Regions from separate parts of the Streptomyces sp. M92 genome, predicted to be linked through region 1. Evidence: riboswitches for the same ligand, from Rfam matches in the RefSeq annotation. Region 1 holds a riboswitch; each other region holds the start of a gene.
What was found. A riboswitch is a leader RNA that binds a small molecule or an ion and turns the genes downstream of it on or off. The one in region 1 is predicted to bind cyclic di-AMP.

Region 1 (4,549 bases):
GGCCCGCCGTCCCGACCGGCCCACCATCACGACCGGCGCAGCCGGGACGCGCCCCGCAGCGTCCGCACCGCCAGCGACGCCAGCCGCGGCCGCTCGCGCACGAAGCCGTGCGCGCGGCGCACCGGCTCGCGACCGAGCCAGTGCAGCGCGGCGCCCGCTCCCGGCCGCGTCGCCGCGCCCTCGTACACGGGCAGTTCGCCGGTCTTCAGCGAGTCCTTGTACTCCGCCGGGCCCCGCCCCATGTCGAGCATGCCGATGCCCTCGGCCGCGGCGGCCTCGGCCATCCGCAGGTGCAGGATCAGCCCCGGCGAGTACTTGGCGAAGTCCGGGTCGTACGCCGGGAACCAACACGCCAGGACCGTCGCCGAGCGGAGCCCGAAGTGGGCGGCGACCGGCCGTCCGCCGGCGTAGAGCACGGACAGCGTGCCCGTGCACTCCGGCGCCCGGGTCCCGGCCAGCCGCCGGACGAGCCGGGTGATCCACTCCCGGGCGAACCGGTCCCGGCGCCCCGTCCTGCGGTACTGCGCCGACTTCCAGCCCATGAGGGTGCGCAGTGCGGCCGGGTCGCGCTCGTCGAAGACGAAGCGCACGTCCCCGACCTGGCGGCCGAGCCGGCGCTCCTTGGCGAGGGTGGTCTTCAGGAACTTCGGCGACCGCGCGCGCAGCGCGCTCTCGTACGCCGCGTACCCCTGCTCCACGTCGATGACGTAGGTGGCGTGCTCCTCGGCGGCGAGCGGCACGAACAGACCCTGGTCCGCCTCCAGGTTGTCGAAGGCGAAGCTGGACAGGGAGCAGGCCCGCAGCAGTCGGCGGGTGTCAGGGGCGAGGTCCTGGCGCAGCACCGCGCCCTGGCAGTCCGACACCCCGAGCCCGATCGCGCGGCCCTGCCCCAGGGGCCCGCGCTCGTGCGGCAGGAAACCCGCCGCCTCTCCGCCGTCGTACACCACTGCCACCCGCGCTCGCGGCCGCACCCGGCCCACGACGTCGGTGAACTCCGGTTCCATGAACGGATTGCGTGGCGCCGTCGACTTGGCGCGCAGCTCGCGCCAGCGTTCCCGTTCCCCCTCGCCCAGTTCCTCCGGCCTGAGCACACGCACACGTCCGCTGTTCAACCCGACCCCCCGATCAAGCTCCCCCTGGACACAAGGAAGGTACCTCCGGGGCCGCCCGGCCGGTAGGTAGCGGACCATCTTGTTGCCAACCGGTGCACAGGCCTTTAACCGGCTTTAGCCGATGATGTGTAAGGTTTCGGACACGATCGGGCGTCGTCGTGCGTACTCGGACGTACTCGCTGCGCCCTCGTTCGGAAGCGGTCCGGAAGCGGTCGCGGGTGAGTCGGGCACGTGCCGCGTCCGTATTCTCTGATCATGGACCGCACCGCATACTCACTCGTCGCCACCGACCTCGACGGCACGCTGCTCCGCGGCGACGACACCGTCTCCGACCGGTCGCTGGCCGCGCTGGCCCGGGCGGCCGACGCCGGTGCGCGGCACCTGGTGGTGACGGGGCGGCCGGCGCCCAGGGTGCGGCCCCTCCTGGACCGCCTCGGCTGCACGGGGCTCGCGGTGTGCGGACAGGGCGCGCAGGTGTACGACGCGGGCGCGCACCGGATGCTCTGGTCGGTCACCCTGGACCGGGAACTGGCCGAGACCGCGCTCGGCAAGATCGAGGCGGAGGTCGGGCAGGTGTACGCCGCGGTCGACCAGGACGGCGTCGACGGCCTCACCCTCATCGAGCCCGGGTACCTGATGCCCCACCCCACCCTGCCCGCGGTGCGCGTCGGCCGGCGCGACGAACTGTGGGCCACGCCGATCAGCAAGGTGCTGCTGCGCCACCCCGACCTGTCCGACGACGAGTTGGCGGCGACGGCGCGCGCGGTGGTCGGCTCCCTCGCCACGGTCACCATGTCGGGGCCGGGGACGGTGGAGCTCCAGCCGTGCGGCATCACCAAGGCGACCGGCCTGGCGCTGGCCGCGGAGCGCCTGGGGGTGGGCCGGCAGCGGACGATCGCCTTCGGGGACATGCCCAACGACATCCCCATGTTCCACTGGGCTGCCCACGGTGTCGCCATGGCCGGCGCCCACCCCGAACTCAAGGCGGTCGCCGACGAGGTCACCACGGCGAACGAGGACGACGGCGTGGCCGTCGTCCTCGAACGGATCTTCAGTACCTCTTGATGCGGCTCAGTACGCGCCCGGGTGCGGCTCAGTAAGCACCGAAGACGTTGTCGATGGAGCCGTAGCGGTCGGCCGCGTAGTTGCAGGCGGCGGTGATGTTGGCGACCGGGTCGTACGGGTCCCAGGAGGTGCCCTCGACGTGGTACGCCCGGAAGGTCGGGTCGATCACCTGGAGCAGGCCCTTGGACGGGGTGCCGTTGATGGCGTTGATGTCCCAGTTGTTGATGGCGAGCGGGTTGCCGGACGACTCCCGCATGATGTTGCGGTGGATGCCCTCGTAGGTGCCGGGGATGCCGTGCTGCGCCATGACGTCGAGCGACTCGCGGATCCAGCCGTCGAGGTTGTTCGAGTACGCCGTGGTGGCGGTGGCGGTGGCGGTGGCGGTGGCGGTGGCGGTGGCGGCCGGCGCGGCGGCCGGGGTGGCCGCGGAGGCGCTGGTGGCACCGATGAGCGGCAGGGCGAGCACCGCGGCGCCGGTGCCGGCCACAGCCAGCTTCCGGGCGATACGGCCGGCGCGGGCGTGACGGTTCTGACCGTTGGCAGACATGCTGAGTCCCTCTCCTTACGCCTGCGAGGTGAGCTGTCGGGTTCGGGCGGGGAGGTGCCCGGCCGGGCCCTGACGGGCACGGCTTCACCCCGAGCCGCTCCGGTGGTGACCGGTGCGGCGACTTACCTGGGTCCCCCGCTCCTGCCGGCGAGTGTGTTGGCGGATGACTGTGCGTCCGGGCGGTGGCAGGATTCGGCGTCCGCCCGACAGGCCGGGAACGTATGCGAGAGCACATGTCCGGAACAAGTGCAGGAATCACCCAACACGCCTGTTGACCTTGGTCTGGGGCATTTGGGGTGCTTGATCCTTTGCGGCCGCCAAGCTTCAACTCGCTTGCGGGGCAACGGGAGGGCGCAGTCGGCGGCCGGGTTGCCTGCGGGTGGCCCGAAGTGAGCCAACTCACCGGCCTCAATAAGAGCGGCAATTCGGGCATTCAGCCCAAGTGTGAGTCAATCGTTCGCAGGTCGGGAGGGCTTCGGGAGTGGGAGGGCGTCGGGGGTGGGAGGGCCTCGGGGGTGGGAGGGCTTCGGGAGTGGGTGGGCCTCGGGGCGGGTGAGCGGCCGGCCCCGAGGTGCCGTCGGGCGGTCTCCGTGAGCGGCCGCCGTGCTGTCCGGTGTTCACGAGCGCGCCCTGCGGGCATGCGTTCGTATCGACAGAGGAGGGCCGAGTGGGTGACGTACTCGGAGTGCGGGCCGTTGGGAGGGGTGATGTGATCTTCGGTGGCGGCTTCTGGCGTCGAGGGTGTCGATCGATATCTGCTCATATCGCCTGATCAAAAACATACCGCGCATGATCCGATACCGACCGGCCTGTAACGGTGGGCGCTAGCGGTGATCGAAACGTGACCGGATACGCTGACTTGAGTGGTGGCAGCGACCTATCGACAAACCAGGTAATCGCCAGTAGACACCAGCAGACAGGAGACCCCTCGTGACCGTCGTCGGGCCGTTCGGGCTGAGCGTGCGGGACCAGGCTCTGGAAGCCGATGTCCAGGCCGGATTGGTCGCGGTCGAGGAAGGGTTGCTTGAGGCAACCAAAAGCGAGGTGCCCTTCATCACGGAGGCCGCCCAGCACCTGGTGCGGGCCGGCGGCAAACGGTTCCGGCCACTGCTGGTGATGCTCTCGGCCCAGTTCGGCGACCCCTACGCCCCCGGCATCGTGCCCTCGGCCGTCGTCGTCGAGCTGACCCACCTCGCCACCCTGTACCACGACGACGTGATGGACGAGGCCGCCGTGCGCCGCGGGGTGCCCAGCGCGAACACCCGCTGGGGCAACTCGGTCGCCGTCCTCACCGGCGACTTCCTCTTCGCCCGCGCCTCCCAGATCCTCGCCGACCTCGGCCCCGAGGCGGTCCGCGTGCAGGCGCTGGCGTTCGAGCGGCTGGTCACCGGCCAGATCCTCGAGACGGCCGGGCCGCAGGACGGACGTGACCCGGTCGACCACTACCTGGACGTGCTGGGCGGCAAGACGGGGTCGCTGGTGGCGGTCTCCTGCCGGTTCGGCGCGATGATGTCGGGCGCCGACGAGACCGTCGTCGACGTGCTCACCCAGTACGGCGAGCGGCTCGGCGTCGCCTTCCAGCTCGCGGACGACGTCCTGGACATCGCCTCCGACTCCCAGGAGTCCGGCAAGACCCCCGGCACCGACCTGCGCGAGGGCATCCCGACCCTGCCGGTCCTGCGGCTGCGCGAGCGCGCGGAGCGGCTGGGGCTCGCCGAGGACGTCGCCCTGTCCGAGCTGCTCGACTCCGACCTGAGCGACGACGCCCGGCACGCCGAGGCCCTGCGCCTGCTGCGCGCCCACCCCGCGCTGGAACAGGCGCGCA
Region 2 (4,549 bases), 2.2 Mb from region 1:
CGTTCCGGCGGATCGGGCCGCGGGGACGCGGCGGCTCCCCGTCAGCGCCGGTGAGGCGGAGCCGGAGCGTCCGTGCCGCATGGCCGGGAGTGGCGTCTGCCGGGCCCCACGTCCTCGGTACGGCCGCCGCACAGACCCCGGGTTCCGGCCCCGCCCGTGAAGTCTCGCCGTTTTCCGGCGGGTGCGTCAGGCCACCGACGCGATCCGCATCTTGATGTCGTCCGCCGACAGCGTCCCCTTGGCGCTCACGTGGTCGCCCGAGGACTCGCCGCGCAGCCGGCGTCCGATCCACGGCACCAGGTACTCGCGGGCCCAGTGCACGTCGTCCCTCCGGACGTCCAGGGTGCCGCGGGGCGGCAGCGGCGGCCAGGGCTGGTCCGGGTCGGCGGGGACGGGCAGGCCGAGGACCTGGCCGGCGCGCAGCGCCACCCGCGTGTGGCCCTCCGGCGACAGGTGCAGCCGGTCGGCGTCCCACGCCCTGCGGTCCTGGACCGTGCGCAGCGACCACAGGTCGAGCACGGGGCAGCCGTAGCGGTCGGCGACGGCACGGACGTGTCCGTTGTACGTGGCGATCTTGCCGCGCAGGTGCTTGAGGACGGGCACCCCGCGGGTGTCGAATCCGGTCGTCACCAGGACGGTGCCCGCGACGGCGGTCAGCGCGGCCACCGCCCGCTCGAACCGCTCGGCCACCTCGTCGGGGTCGGTGCCGGGCCGGATGATGTCGTTGCCGCCGGCGCAGAACGAGACCAGGTCCGGCGCGAGTTCGACGGCCCGCGGCACCTGCTCGGCCACGATCTGGTCGAGCAGCCTGCCGCGTACGGCGAGGTTCGTGTACGTGAAGTCGCCCTCGGGGCGCCGGTCCGCGAGCAGTACGGCGAACCGGTCGGCCCAGCCGACGAACGCCCCGTCGGGGCCGGGGTCGCCGACGCCCTCGGTGAAGCTGTCCCCCACCGCCACGTACGACCCGATCACTGTTCTGCTGTCACTCTTCGAATCGTCTGCCACATCGGCCCATCATTCACCTCGGAATGTGACCTACGCGACCGTAGGAAAGGGTTGACGGCCGGTGAGAAACACCACGCCTAAAGTGTTCACCAATTCAGGAATACGTCGGCGGACGGACGGGCCGGAGTGCGGACAGGCCGAAGGCCGGACCCGGGGATCCGGGTCCGGCCTTCGGTGGCGCGGGGCCGCGCCGGAACGGCTGTCAGAGAGAGACGCCGTGCGAGCGCAGGTACGCGATCGGGTCCACGTCCGAGCCGTAGTCCGGGGTGGTGCGGATCTCGAAGTGCAGGTGCGGGCCGGTCACGTTGCCGGTGGCGCCCGACAGGCCGATCTGCTGACCCGCCGTCACGGACTGACCGGCCGAGACGGAGAGGGAGGACAGGTGGGCGTACTGGGCGTAGTGGCCGTCGGCGAGCTGGATGACGACCTGGTTGCCGTAGGCGCCGCCCCAGCCGGCGGAGACGACGGTGCCCGCGCCGACGGCCTTGAGGGAGGTGCCGGTCGGCACGACGAAGTCGGTGCCGGTGTGGTAGCCGCTGGACCACATGCTGCCCGACTGGTGGTACGGGGTGCCGATGGTGCCGCTCGGGACCGGCGAGGTGAAGCCGCTGGTGGTGCCGGCGGACTGGGTGCTCGTGCCGGAGGAGCCGGAGTCCGAGGAGGCCTTCCCGGCGTCCGAGGACTTCTCGGCCTCGGCCGACTCGGTCTTCTCGGCGGACGGCTTCTGCTCGGTCTGGGCGGGCTTCTCGGCAGCGGGCCGCTCGGCCTTGGCGGCCTGTCCGCCGAGCGTGAGCTCCAGGCCCGGGTGGATCAGCGACGGGTCGGACCCGACGGCCTCGCGGTTGTCCGCGTAGAGCTTCTTCCAGCCGCCGTCGACGTCCTGCTCGTCGGCGATCTTCGAGAGGTAGTCACCGCTCTTCACGGTGTACGTGCGCGAGTCGGAGTTCTTCTCGGCGGCGGCCTTCTTCGCCGACGTCGGAACGGACTGCACGGCCTGCTCGGAGACGGACTGAGCGGGGGCGGCCTGGGCGCCGGCGGCACCCATCAGCGGGAGCGCCAGCGCGGCGCCGCCGGTTCCGGCGACGGCGATGGCACGGGTCAGGCGCATGGCCTTGGTACGGCGGTGCTTACCCTTCGCGGGCATGGCGAATTCCTCTCCGGCGCCTGCGAGGTGAGCTGTCGGGTTCGGGCTGGAGATGCCCGGCCGCGCCGAGACGCGGCTTTACCCCAAGCCGTTCCGGGAACCGGAACAGGCGGTGTTACCTGTGGGTCCCCCGCTCCTGCCGTGTACGGGTGGTGGATGAATGCGGGCTCCGGTCGGCGGCAGGATTAGGCGTCCGTCCGGATCGGTGGTGAACGTAAGGGACCAAGACGCACAGGGACAAGCGAGGGGTTCCGTCGACGGGTGTTCCGGTTGATCCATTACCGGGAGCGGCCGTCACACTCCGTCGATTCCCGAGGAGCCGTTTCCCGTGAACGGCCCTGGAAACCAGCTGGATTACGTGAACATGACGGGCAACGCACCGTCACGGATATGACGCTGCTCACGCGTGTCTCCCTCAGCCCCTTTTATTCCGGACCGAGTTGGGATTAAGGCTCTATTTCGGGCAGAAGGCCCAGACGTGGCCCAGTCGGTTCACTTCGCCCCTGCGTCTCCGCACCGTGCCGTATCGTCGAGTGGCACCCGTCGGCGAGTGGCGCAGGCGGGGCGGAGTGGGAGGAGCCCCCGTGACGCAGCAGGTGCCGTCGACCGAACCCGAGCTGGCCGGGGTGCGCAACTTCCGCGACGTGGGCGGGCTGCCGACCGTGGACGGACGGAGGGTGCGGCAGGGGGTGCTGTTCCGCAGCGGCCACCTCGCGCACGCCACCGGGGAGGACGCCGCGTTCCTGTCCTCGCTGGGTCTGCACACGATCTTCGACTTCCGCAACGCCGCCGACCAGAAGCTCGACGGCCCGGACGTCGAGCTTCCGGGCGTGCGCAATGTGAACCTGCCGCTGAGCGACCCGGCCGACGGCGCCGAGTTCTGGAAAATGGTCCGCGACGGCGACCTCGACCAGCTGCGCGAGATCCTCGCGGACGGCAAGGGCGCCCAGCGAATGATCGACTCGTACCGCATGATCATCAAGGAGCGCACGGCGGAGCACTCCCGGGTGCTGCACGCGCTCGCCGAGGACAGCGTCCCCGCCCTGATGCACTGCGCGGCCGGCAAGGACCGCGCGGGCCTGTCGATCGCGGTCACGCTGCTCGCCCTCGGCGTCGAGCGCGACGCCGTCGCCGAGGACTACCTGAAGTCGAACGCCACGCACCGCCGCTACAAGGTGCGCCGCAGCAGCACCGCCGCCTCCGCCTACTCCCCCGAGGTCATGGAGCTGCTCAGCCCCCTCTTCGACGCCCGCGCCGAGTACCTGGCGGCGGCCTTCGAGACCGTCGAGCAGACCTGGGGCGGCGTCGACGCCTACCTGGAGAAGGGCCTGCGGATCACTCCGCAGACCCGGGAGCGGCTGCGCGAGCGGATGCTGGACTGAGGCGGCCACTCACCCGCTGTTGGCACCCACCTCGAAGAGCAGGTAGATGAAGGCCGCCAGCACGTGCCCCACGACGAGGTAGATGAAGAGCCGCACCCAGACCGCGCGCGGCCACTTTTCCTGCATGTTCATGATGTCTCTCCAGGGAAGGGGTGGCCCGGCGTGGTGGCCGGTCCCAGGCACAGCGCCGCCGTCGGGCTCTGGAGCAGCGTGTGGACGAAGAGGAGGTCGACCCCGTCGGCGTCCCGGGCGGCGATGCGGTGCGGGGTCAGCGAGTCGAAGTGCGCGCTGTCGCCCGGGCCGAGCCGGTGCACCGCGTCCCCGAGCCGGAGTCGCAGCCGGCCCCGCAGGACGTGGATCCACTCCTCGCCCGGGTGCACCCGCACGATGTCGCCCTGGGAGCCGTGCGGCACGTGCACGCGCAGGGCCTGCATGCCGCGGCCGGCCCCACCGGCCTGCCAGTACGTCCAGCCGCCGGCGAAGGTCGGTTCCATGGCGTCGGCCCGCACGACCGCCTCCCGGTCCGCGGCCGTCTCGCCGAGCAGCTCCGAGACGGTCGTACCGTAGACACGGGCGAGGGACAGGAGCATCGGCAGCGAGGGCTGGCGCTGCCCGGTCTCCAGCCGGGAGAGGTGCGCGGGCGACAGCCCGGCGGCACGGGCCGCGGCCTCCAGGGTGAGGGCGGCCCGGCGCCGCAGGGCCCGCAGCTGCGGCGCCACGACGGACACCGCATCGGCCGGGGGACCGGACTCGTGGGAGGTCATGCCTCCCATTCAGCCCGAACATTGCCCGGCAGGCAATTTTCTTGCCTGTGAGGCAAAGAGCCTCGGGCGGCGCTTCCGCCGCGGCCCCCTAACGGTTGGCGACCGCCTGCTTGACCAGCGTCTTGCCGAAGTCCCACATCAGGCCGCCGCCGTTGTGCGCGTCCTCCATCACCTCGGTGAAGGCGTCCACGAACCGGTCCGCGTCCGCCATGTCGATGATCAGGGGCGGGATCAGTTTGATCACCTCCAGATGG
Region 3 (4,549 bases), 960 kb from region 1:
GGAGGCCGCGCTGGCCAAGACCGGCCCGGGCGACCCGCGGCTGGCCACGGCCACCGTGTACTCCAGCCTGGAACCGTGTGCCCGCCGCGCCTCCCGGCCGGCCCCGTGCGCCCGGCTGATCCTCGACGCGGGGGTGCGCCGCGTGGTCACGGCCTGGCGGGAGCCGGACACCTTCGTGCCGGGCGCGGACGGCAGCGGGGTGCTCGCCGCGCAGGGCGCCACCGTCGTCGTACTGCCGGATTACGAGGGGCGGGCGAAGGCGCCGAACCGCCATCTGGAGGGGTAGGGAGATACGGATGTGCATTCCGCCCCCCGGATGACGTACAGTGGTGAACACAACGACGCGGGGTGGAGCAGCTCGGTAGCTCGCTGGGCTCATAACCCAGAGGTCGCAGGTTCAAATCCTGTCCCCGCTACTGAAGGCCGAGGGCCGGAATCCATGAGGATTCCGGCCCTCGGTGCGTTCACCCGGTCGGCCCTCACGACTCGCCCCCCGCCTCCACTCCCGCAAACCTGGAGGGCCAGGCGGCAAGCGGCGCGGACGTGCGGGGTGGCGGGAGACGAGTGGTGCGGCCAGGTGACGTGGACGACGAGGGGGCGTACGCCAGGGCCGGCGGCCGGCTCCCCGGCGATCCCGTGCCCGACCCCGGACTGGGCGTCACCGCCGGCGTACTGCCGCCCGGGGAAGAGCCGCGCCGCCGGGCCCCCTACGGGCGGGTCCTGGTACGCGCGCTGCCCGTCCTGCTGATCGTCGTCGCCGTCCTGTACGACATCCTCACCCCCCGCTACTTCACCGCGGGCCCCCTCTACACGGCCGCGCCCCTGGTCGCCGCCGCGGTCTACTCGCGGCGCGGCACGGTGCTCACGAGTGCCGCCGTGGTCGCCGCCGTCGTCGGGCTCCAGCTGACCAAGGAGGTCATCCACTACGTCGACTCCCTCACGGAGCTGATCACCATCACGACGGTGGCCGTGCTCGCCGTCCTCGTCAACGCCTTCGTGCGCCGCACCGGCGAGCGGCTCGTCTCCGTCCGCGAGATCGCCGAGGCCGCCCAGCGGGCCGTGCTGCCCGAGCCCGCCGAGCGGATCGGCGGCTTCGAGATCGCCGCCTGCTACGAGGCGGCGCAGGCCGACGCCTTCATCGGCGGCGACCTGTACGCCGTGCAGGACAGCCCGCGCGGCATCCGGCTCATCGTCGGCGACGTGCGGGGCAAGGGCATGGGCGCGGTCGCCGCCGTCGCCGTCGTGATCGGCGCGTTCCGGGAGGCCGCCGAACAGGAGGCGACACTGGAGGCGGTGGCCCAGCGGCTGGAGCGGGCGCTGGCCCGCGAGGGCACCCGGCGCGACGGGCTGGACGCCTTCGAGGGGTTCACCACCGCCGTACTCGCCGAACTCCCGCACGGCGACGGCGTCGTCCGCGTCCTCAACCGGGGGCACCCGCCACCGCTGCTGCTCTACGCCGACGGCACCCTGCGCCTGCTGCCCGCCCGGGAGTCGGCGCTGCCGCTCGGGATGGGGGAACTGGGCGTGTGGCCCGACCGGGCGGAGGAGGCCCCGTTCCCCGGCGGGGCCACGCTGCTGCTCTACACCGACGGACTGTCGGAAGCCCGCGACGGCCGGGGCGAGTTCTACGACCCGCACGAGCGGCTGGCCGGCTGTGTGTTCCGGCACCCGGAAGACCTGCTCGGCACCCTCGCCGAGGACGTGCGCAGGCACTCCGGGGGCGGCATGGCCGACGACATGGCGCTGCTCGCCGTACGACGGCCCTGACCACGGCCCGTGACGGGGCGAGCGCCCTGCGCATAACAACTGACATACCGTCAGGTGTGGTGCTTGCGGAAAGGGGTGCCGAAGGGGCGCTGAGGAGGGGTCAACTCGTGCGGATTTCACCGTTCATGAGGCCTGTGTCACCCCGGGTTCTGTTAATGATCAAGCGGAACGGCTTGGAATCCGAGGCCCCCGTCTATTAACGTTCGATAACGCAGCGCGGTCGTCCCAGCCGTCACAGAAGGCGGCTCCGTGCGCACGCGCCGAATCCCGCGAGGGAACCGGGGAACCACCACTTGGGGTGAATCGGGCGTATGACGCCGTGCCAGGCACGGCGGATATACGCGCGTAGGAGACCTTCCTGCTCCGAACCCGTCAGCTAACCCGGTAGGCGAAAGGAAGGAAAGGAGTACGCCCACGTGGCGTCCAACCGGCCTGCCCCCGAGGCCCCGTTCGTGCCCAGCGGGCACGACACCGACACCTTCGGCTACGACGTCCACCGCGCCGAAGAGGGCCCCTGGGAGGAGTGGAACCCCACCGCGGAGTCCATCCGCCCCGTGCGCGGCCGGCACCGCGTCGCCAAGCAGCGCGGCGGACTCGCCCGCAGCTCCACCGTCCTCGGCGTCGGTGTCATAGCCGCCGTCGGCGCCGGCGGCATGGCCAGCGCGCAGACCGGCAAGCCGCCGGTGTCCATCTCCATGCCGGACATGCCGAACGTCGGCTCGATCCTCTCCGACGAGGAGCCCGAGCCCGAGGGTTCCGCCACCCCGCTCAGCGGCATCGCCGCCGCCTCCGCCGGCACGGGGGAGGAAAGCGGCACCTCCGACGCGGGTGAGTCGCTGCGGGCGCGGATCATGGCACAGGCCGAGCAGCAGCAGGCCCAGGTCGAGAGCAAGGCCGCCGCCGAGGCAGCGGCCGCCGCCGAGAAGAAGGCCGCGGAAGCCGCCGCCAAGGCGGAGAAGGAGGCCGAGGCCGAGGCCGCCGCCGCCAAGAAGAAGGCGGAGGAGGAAGCCGCGAAGAAGGCCGAGGCCGAGCGGCTCGCGAAGCTGGCCAAGCAGTTCACGCTGCCCACCTCCTCGTACACGATCTCCTCCACCTTCGGGCAGGCGGGCCCCTACTGGTCCTCCGGCCACCACACCGGCCTCGACTTCGCCGCCCCCACGGGCACGCTGCTCAAGGCGGTGCACAGCGGCACCATCACGTCGGCCGGGTACGAGGGGTCGTACGGCTACAAGACCGTGCTCACCCTCGACGACGGCACCGAGATCTGGTACGCCCACCAGTCCTCGATCAGCGTCAGCGTCGGCCAGAAGGTCACCACCGGCGACGTCATCGGCCGCGTCGGCGCCACCGGCAACGTCACCGGCGCCCACCTGCACATGGAGGTCCACACGGCCGGCGGCGGCAGCCTCGACCCGATGGCCTGGCTGCAGAGCAAGGGCCTCACCCCCTGAGCCACACCGCACACGCCGGTCGTCACTCCTGATCCCCGGCGGTCCTGACGGCGACCCCCCGACGTCAGGGCTGCCGGTTTGCGGGATTTTTGCCCCGCTGCCGGAATCCCGGGATCCGCCGGGCTCGTTGACGCAGTACATGACTCCTCTGCGCAAGCTCGGCTCCTCCGACCTGAAGGTCTTCCCCCTCGCCCTCGGCGGCAACGTCTTCGGCTGGACCGCCGACCAGGACACCTCCTTCGCCGTCCTCGACGCCTACACCGCGGCGGGCGGCAACTTCGTCGACACCGCCGACTCCTACTCCGCCTGGGTCGACGGCAACAGCGGCGGCGAGTCCGAGACCGTCCTCGGCAAGTGGCTCGCGGCCCGCGGCAACCGTGACGACGTCGTCCTCGCCACCAAGGTCAGCCAGCACCCCGACTACCCGGGACTGAGCGCCGCGAACATCAAGGCGGCCGCCGACGCCTCGCTGCGCCGCCTGGGCACCGACCACATCGACCTCTACTACACCCACTTCGACAAGCCCGAGGTGCCGGTCGAGGAGATCATCGGCGCGCTCGACGAACTGGTGCGGGCGGGCAAGGTCCGGCACATCGCCGCCTCCAACATCTCCGCCGAGCGGCTCGCCGCCTCCCTGGACTTCTCCGACCGGGAGGGCCTCGCCCGGTACGTGGCACTCCAGCCCCACTACAACCTGGTCTCCCGCGACACCTACGAGGGCGGACTGCGCGACCTCGCCGAGCGGTCCGGTCTGGCCGCCGTGCCCTACTACGCCCTCGCGTCCGGCTTCCTCACCGGCAAGTACCGGCCCGGCGCGACCGTCGACAGCCCGCGCGCGGGCGGCGCCGCCAAGCACCTGGAGAGCGAGCGCGGGCAGCGGGTCCTCGCGGTCCTGGACGAGATCGCCGAGACCCACTCCGCCCCCGTCGCCACGGTCGCCCTGGCCTGGCTGGCCGCACAGCCGACGGTGGCCGCGCCGATCGCGTCCGCGCGCACGGTGGAGCAGCTGTCGGCGCTGCTGGGGGTGGCGGAGCTGACCTTGACGGAGGACGAGACCGGGCGGCTGACGGAGGCGTCGGCCTGAGGCAGGCTACGGCCGGTGGAGGTGGGGCCGGGCGTACGGCGGGTACGGGTACGAGGGCCGGGCCGGCACGGCGTACGGGGCCGGTGACGGGGCCGCCGCGAAGGCCGGAGTCCAGGGGCCCGCGTAGCCGTACGTGGCGTGAGCCACGGTGGCGCCGTACACCCCGGGCGCTCCGGTCACCCCGGACCCGGGCCAGGGGGCGACGGGCGGGGGAGCGGTGGCGCGGGCCGCGTGGTCCAGTGCCGGA
Region 4 (4,549 bases), 4.9 Mb from region 1:
CCTGCTGCTCGGCGTAGGCGTCGTCCTGCCAGCGGGCCTTGAGGTCGCGCAGCTCCTCGACCCGCTCCCGGGTCTCCTGCTGCTGCCGCCGGAGGTCGGCGATCTCGGCGCGCTGGGCGACGTACTGCCGTATCGGGTAGGCGAGGGCGACGACGAGCGAGCAGAGCACCATCGCCAGCAGCGCGGCCCGGCCGGTCAGGCGGGAGCGGCGGGCCTGGCGCTTGGTCTGCGAGCGGTAGACCCGGGCCGCGGTCTGTTCCCCGATGATCCGGATCCTGGTCGCGGTGGAGAAACGGTCCCGGTCCTTCACCGCCATGTCTGTCCCCGCCTTCAGTCCACACGTGCGTACGTCCCCGCACACGGTACGGGACCGAGTACGGGGACGTACGTACGACGCTGCCTACAAGGGCGGTGCTCAGCCCTTGAAGCGGGGGAACGCGCTGCGGCCGGCGTACACCGCGGCGTCGTCGAGGATCTCCTCGATGCGCAGCAGCTGGTTGTACTTGGCGACGCGCTCGGAGCGGGCCGGGGCGCCGGTCTTGATCTGGCCGCAGTTGGTGGCGACGGCCAGGTCGGCGATGGTGACGTCCTCGGTCTCGCCGGAGCGGTGGGACATCATGCACTTGAAGCCGTTGCGCTGGGCCAGCTCCACGGCGTCCAGGGTCTCGGTCAGCGAACCGATCTGGTTGACCTTGACGAGGAGGGCGTTGGCGGCGTTCTCGTCGATGCCGCGGGCAAGGCGCTCCGGGTTGGTGACGAACAGGTCGTCGCCGACGAGCTGGACCTTGTCACCGAGCTTGTCGGTGATGGTCTTCCAGCCCTCCCAGTCGTCCTCGAACAGCGGGTCCTCGATGGAGACCAGCGGGTACGCGTCGACCAGCTCGGCGTAGTACTCGGTCATCTCGGCGGCGGAGCGCGTCTTGCCCTCGAAGGTGTAGGCGCCGTCCTTGTAGAACTCGGAGGCGGCCACGTCGAGCGCCAGGGCGATCTGCTCGCCGGGGGTGTAGCCGGCCTCCTTGATCGCCTCGAGGATGAGGTCGAGGGCCTCGCGGTTGGAGCCGAGGTTCGGGGCGAAGCCGCCCTCGTCGCCGAGGCCGGTGGCCAGGCCCTTGCTCTTCAGGACCTTCTTCAGGGTGTGGTAGACCTCGGCGCCCCAGCGCAGGGCCTCGGAGAAGGACTCCGCGCCGATCGGGGCGATCATGAACTCCTGGATGTCCACGTTGGAGTCGGCGTGCGAGCCGCCGTTCAGGATGTTCATCATCGGCACCGGCAGCAGGTGCGCGTTGGGGCCGCCCAGGTAGCGGAAGAGCGGCAGGTCGGACGCCTCGGAGGCGGCGTGGGCGACGGCGAGGGAGACGCCGAGGATGGCGTTGGCGCCCAGCGAGCCCTTGTTGTCGGTGGCGTCCAGGTCGAACATGGCCTGGTCGATCAGGCGCTGCTCGGTGGCGTCGTAGCCGACCAGCTCCGGGCCGATCTGCTCGATCACGGCGAGGACGGCCTTCTCGACGCCCTTGCCCAGGTAACGGCCGGCATCGCCGTCACGGAGTTCGATGGCCTCGAAGGCGCCGGTGGAGGCGCCGGAGGGAACGGCGGCACGACCCGTGCTGCCGTCGTCGAGGCCGACCTCGACCTCGACCGTGGGGTTGCCTCGGGAGTCCAGGATTTCCCGGGCTACGACGACGTCGATGGACGGCACGAGCATCTCCTTCTTCAATGTGACGCTTCGGTGTGACGCGCGGGTCCGAGGACCGCGGCGGCTCTGCGGGACCGAGCCTAACCGGCTCCGGGCGATCGGCCAGCCGATCGCCCACCCGCTGGACAGAACCGAGAGTAAATTGTTTCCGAACGGAACAAAGACGTTTCCGAAAATCCGTTCGGGATCACGGGTGATTCCGGGGCTGGATCCAGGGCTGGATCCAGGGCGCGAAAAACCCGCCCCGGTGCGTACGGGGGAACACGCACCGGGGCGGGAGTCACGGGGGCCGCCGCTTACTTCAGGTGCAGCTGCTGGCCCGGGTAGATCAGGTCGGCGTCGTCGACGATGTCGCCGTTCAGCTCGAACAGCTTCGCCCAGCCGCCCTTCACGTCGTGCTCCTCGGCGATCGAGCTGAGGGTGTCGCCCTTGACGACCTCGTACTCGCCGTCGCCCTTCTCGACCTTCTTGCCGGTCGGGGTGGTGACGGTCTTCTTCTCGGCGGGCTTGTCGGCCTTCGGCTCGGCGGCCGGACGCTCGTCGGAGCGGGAGGCCTTCTGCTCGGTGGAGCGCTCGGCGGTGGAGGCGCTGTCCTGGCTCTGCGAGGAGCCGCTGTCCTGGCTCTCGGAGCCGCCGCCGGTGTACGCGGCGTTCGACAGGCCGGTGCCGCAGACCGGCCAGGCACCCTTGCCCTGACCCGCGAGCACCTTCTCGGCGATCTCGATCTGCTGCGCCTTGGTCGCCTGGTCCGCGGTCGCGGCGTACTGCGTGCCGCCGTAGCCGGCCCAGGTGGAGGCGGAGAACTGCAGACCGCCGTAGTAACCGTTGCCGGTGTTGATGGACCAGTTGCCGCCGGACTCGCACTGCGCGACGGCGTCCCACTCGGACGCGGTGGCGGCGGAGGCGTTGCCGGCCGCCATCAGCGGGGCGGCGACGGCGGCACCGGTGACACCGGCGACGGCGACGATACGGGTGGCCTTGGACGGACGGCGGTGCTTGCCCTTGCCGGAAAACAGCATGGTTGATCCCCTCACCGACGCCTGCGAGGTGAGCTGTCGGGTTCGGGCCGGTTGAGTTGCCCGGCCGGGTCCCTCGCGGAACTCGGCTCCACCCCTAGCCGCTCCGGCTCAACTGCCCGGTGCGGCACTTACCTTGGTTCCCCCGCTCCTGCCTGCGGCGCTCGAAGCGACGACTGTTCCCGTGCGGCCGCTGGCAGGATTCGGCGTTGCGGCAGCCGGGGCCCGCGATGGCGAGCGGTCATGACCGTAGACACGCGCTCCGCGGATTTTCAAAGACGATCACGGCTTCTGAGACCTATCTCTCACGAGATCCAAAACGGACATAAAGTCTCTAACCGTGACGTGAACTCCCCCTACTTTTCGCCCGATTCGCCCGTGACCGTGAGCTTCTGACCGGGCAGGATGTGGTCCGGGTCGGAGCCGACGACGTCCTTGTTGCCGGCGTAGAGCGAACGCCACCCGCCGTCGAGGTCAAGGGAGTCGGCGATGCCCCAGAGACTGTCTCCGGAACGGACCGTGTAGGCGCCGTCCACGGCCTCCCGCGCCTCACCCTCACCGCGCGAGGCGTGCCGGCCCGAAGAGGCGTCCGCACGGCCGTCCGTACGGCCGCTCGCCGCACTCTCGTCGGCACTGTCGCCGCGGTGCCGCCCCGCACCGGACTCGCCACCGTCGGCGGCCGTCGACGCACCGTCACTCTGCCCCACCTTGTCCGTTCCATCGGCCTTGGTGGTTCCTGTGGACGGGCCGCCGGATTCCCGCGGGTCGGCACCCGCCGAGGAATCGGATTCGACGGAAGTGCCCGGCTTGGGCGTTTCGTCCTCACTGGTCGACGAGGGGTCAGAAGTCGGCGCGGGGGACGACGAAGGAGACGCCCCGGCGGCCGGTTCGGACGTCTCGCCCGAACCGGTCGAGCCGGACGGGTTCGTGGAACCGGACGGGTCGGCCGTGCCGGACGGGTCACTCGCCTCCGGGGCGGTGGGCGTCGGCGAGGGATCCGCGGTCCCCGACGAACCGTCACCGGCCGAACCGGTGCCGCCGTCCAGGACCCCCGAATCGTTGCCCAGTCCCGCGAGCAGACCACAGGTCGGCCAGGAGGCGATGCCCTGGTCCGCGTGTATGTTCTCGGCGACTCTGATCTGCTGCGAGCGGCTGGCCTGGTCGGCGCTGCGCGCGTACTCCAGGCCGCCGTACCGCTCCCAGGCCTCCTGGGAGATCTGGAGGCCGCCGTAGTACCCGTTGCCGCTGTTCTGGCTCCAGGCGCCGCCGGTCTCGCACTCGGCGACCCGGTCCCAGTTCGCGCCGTCGGCCGCGTGGGCGCCGGTGGCGCCGAGGAGGGGGATCGCGATGGCGGAGCCGGTCACTCCGGCGGCGACGACCAGGGCGGGAGCCTGGCGGGGGCGACGGTGACGACCGTTCCCGGAGAGCATGCGACGACCTTTCACGAGACAGCGGGGACCGCGCGGCGGTAACGCTCAGGCCACGCTGATCCGTGAACGTATAGGCAGATGATCGCTTGTCACAAGTTCATGCCGCGCAGATCACGTGAAGATCACAAAGTTGAGCGCGTGTCACTTTTACTTCGGGGGCGCACCATGACCCGCCGATGCCGCGACGGGTGTGAAGGACACGGGCAGGGTGCGCAGGCCTCGCATGATGAGACCGCCGCGCCAGCGCAGTTCACCGGGCTCCGCGGCGAGCCGGAGGTCCGGGAGGCGGGTGAGGAGCGTGGCGAGCGCGGTCTGTCCCTCCAGCCGGGCGAGCGGGGCCCCGAGGCAGTAGTGGATGCCGTGTCCGTACCCCAGGTGCTGGCTGTCCCGGCGGGCGAGGTCGAGGGTGT

Region 2: another riboswitch for cyclic di-AMP. It lies ahead of M6G08_RS21150 (M23 family metallopeptidase); the one in region 1 lies ahead of M6G08_RS11320 (transglycosylase SLT domain-containing protein).
Region 3: another riboswitch for cyclic di-AMP. It lies ahead of M6G08_RS06845 (M23 family metallopeptidase); the one in region 1 lies ahead of M6G08_RS11320 (transglycosylase SLT domain-containing protein).
Region 4: another riboswitch for cyclic di-AMP. It lies ahead of M6G08_RS33955 (LysM peptidoglycan-binding domain-containing protein); the one in region 1 lies ahead of M6G08_RS11320 (transglycosylase SLT domain-containing protein).

The regions. Positions count from the first base shown of each region.
Region 1 covers NZ_CP101137.1:2,483,551-2,488,099, forward strand. Annotated here, with positions in the region: gene M6G08_RS11310 (GNAT family N-acetyltransferase) at 27-1,097, opposite strand; gene M6G08_RS11315 (HAD family hydrolase) at 1,368-2,177, shown strand; gene M6G08_RS11320 (transglycosylase SLT domain-containing protein) at 2,206-2,724, opposite strand; cyclic di-AMP (ydaO/yuaA leader) riboswitch at 2,729-2,896, opposite strand; gene M6G08_RS11325 (polyprenyl synthetase family protein) at 3,655-4,549, shown strand, end outside.
Region 2 covers NZ_CP101137.1:4,723,166-4,727,714, reverse strand. Annotated here, with positions in the region: gene M6G08_RS21160 (TetR/AcrR family transcriptional regulator) at 1-54, shown strand, start outside; gene M6G08_RS21155 (SGNH/GDSL hydrolase family protein) at 187-972, opposite strand; gene M6G08_RS21150 (M23 family metallopeptidase) at 1,208-2,149, opposite strand; cyclic di-AMP (ydaO/yuaA leader) riboswitch at 2,152-2,311, opposite strand; gene M6G08_RS21145 (tyrosine-protein phosphatase) at 2,734-3,531, shown strand; gene M6G08_RS21140 (DUF6126 family protein) at 3,541-3,663, opposite strand; gene M6G08_RS21135 (helix-turn-helix domain-containing protein) at 3,660-4,295, opposite strand; gene M6G08_RS21130 (aspartate aminotransferase family protein) at 4,384-4,549, opposite strand, start outside.
Region 3 covers NZ_CP101137.1:1,528,393-1,532,941, reverse strand. Annotated here, with positions in the region: gene M6G08_RS06860 (dihydrofolate reductase family protein) at 1-286, shown strand, start outside; tRNA gene M6G08_RS06855 (tRNA-Met) at 343-416, shown strand; gene M6G08_RS06850 (PP2C family protein-serine/threonine phosphatase) at 583-1,767, shown strand; cyclic di-AMP (ydaO/yuaA leader) riboswitch at 2,016-2,173, shown strand; gene M6G08_RS06845 (M23 family metallopeptidase) at 2,184-3,218, shown strand; gene M6G08_RS06840 (aldo/keto reductase) at 3,358-4,302, shown strand; gene M6G08_RS06835 (PrsW family intramembrane metalloprotease) at 4,309-4,549, opposite strand, start outside.
Region 4 covers NZ_CP101137.1:7,361,137-7,365,685, forward strand. Annotated here, with positions in the region: gene M6G08_RS33945 (FtsB family cell division protein) at 1-316, opposite strand, end outside; gene eno (phosphopyruvate hydratase) at 416-1,696, opposite strand; gene M6G08_RS33955 (LysM peptidoglycan-binding domain-containing protein) at 1,990-2,712, opposite strand; cyclic di-AMP (ydaO/yuaA leader) riboswitch at 2,716-2,882, opposite strand; gene M6G08_RS33960 (transglycosylase family protein) at 3,066-4,139, opposite strand; gene M6G08_RS33965 (cytochrome P450 family protein) at 4,287-4,549, opposite strand, start outside.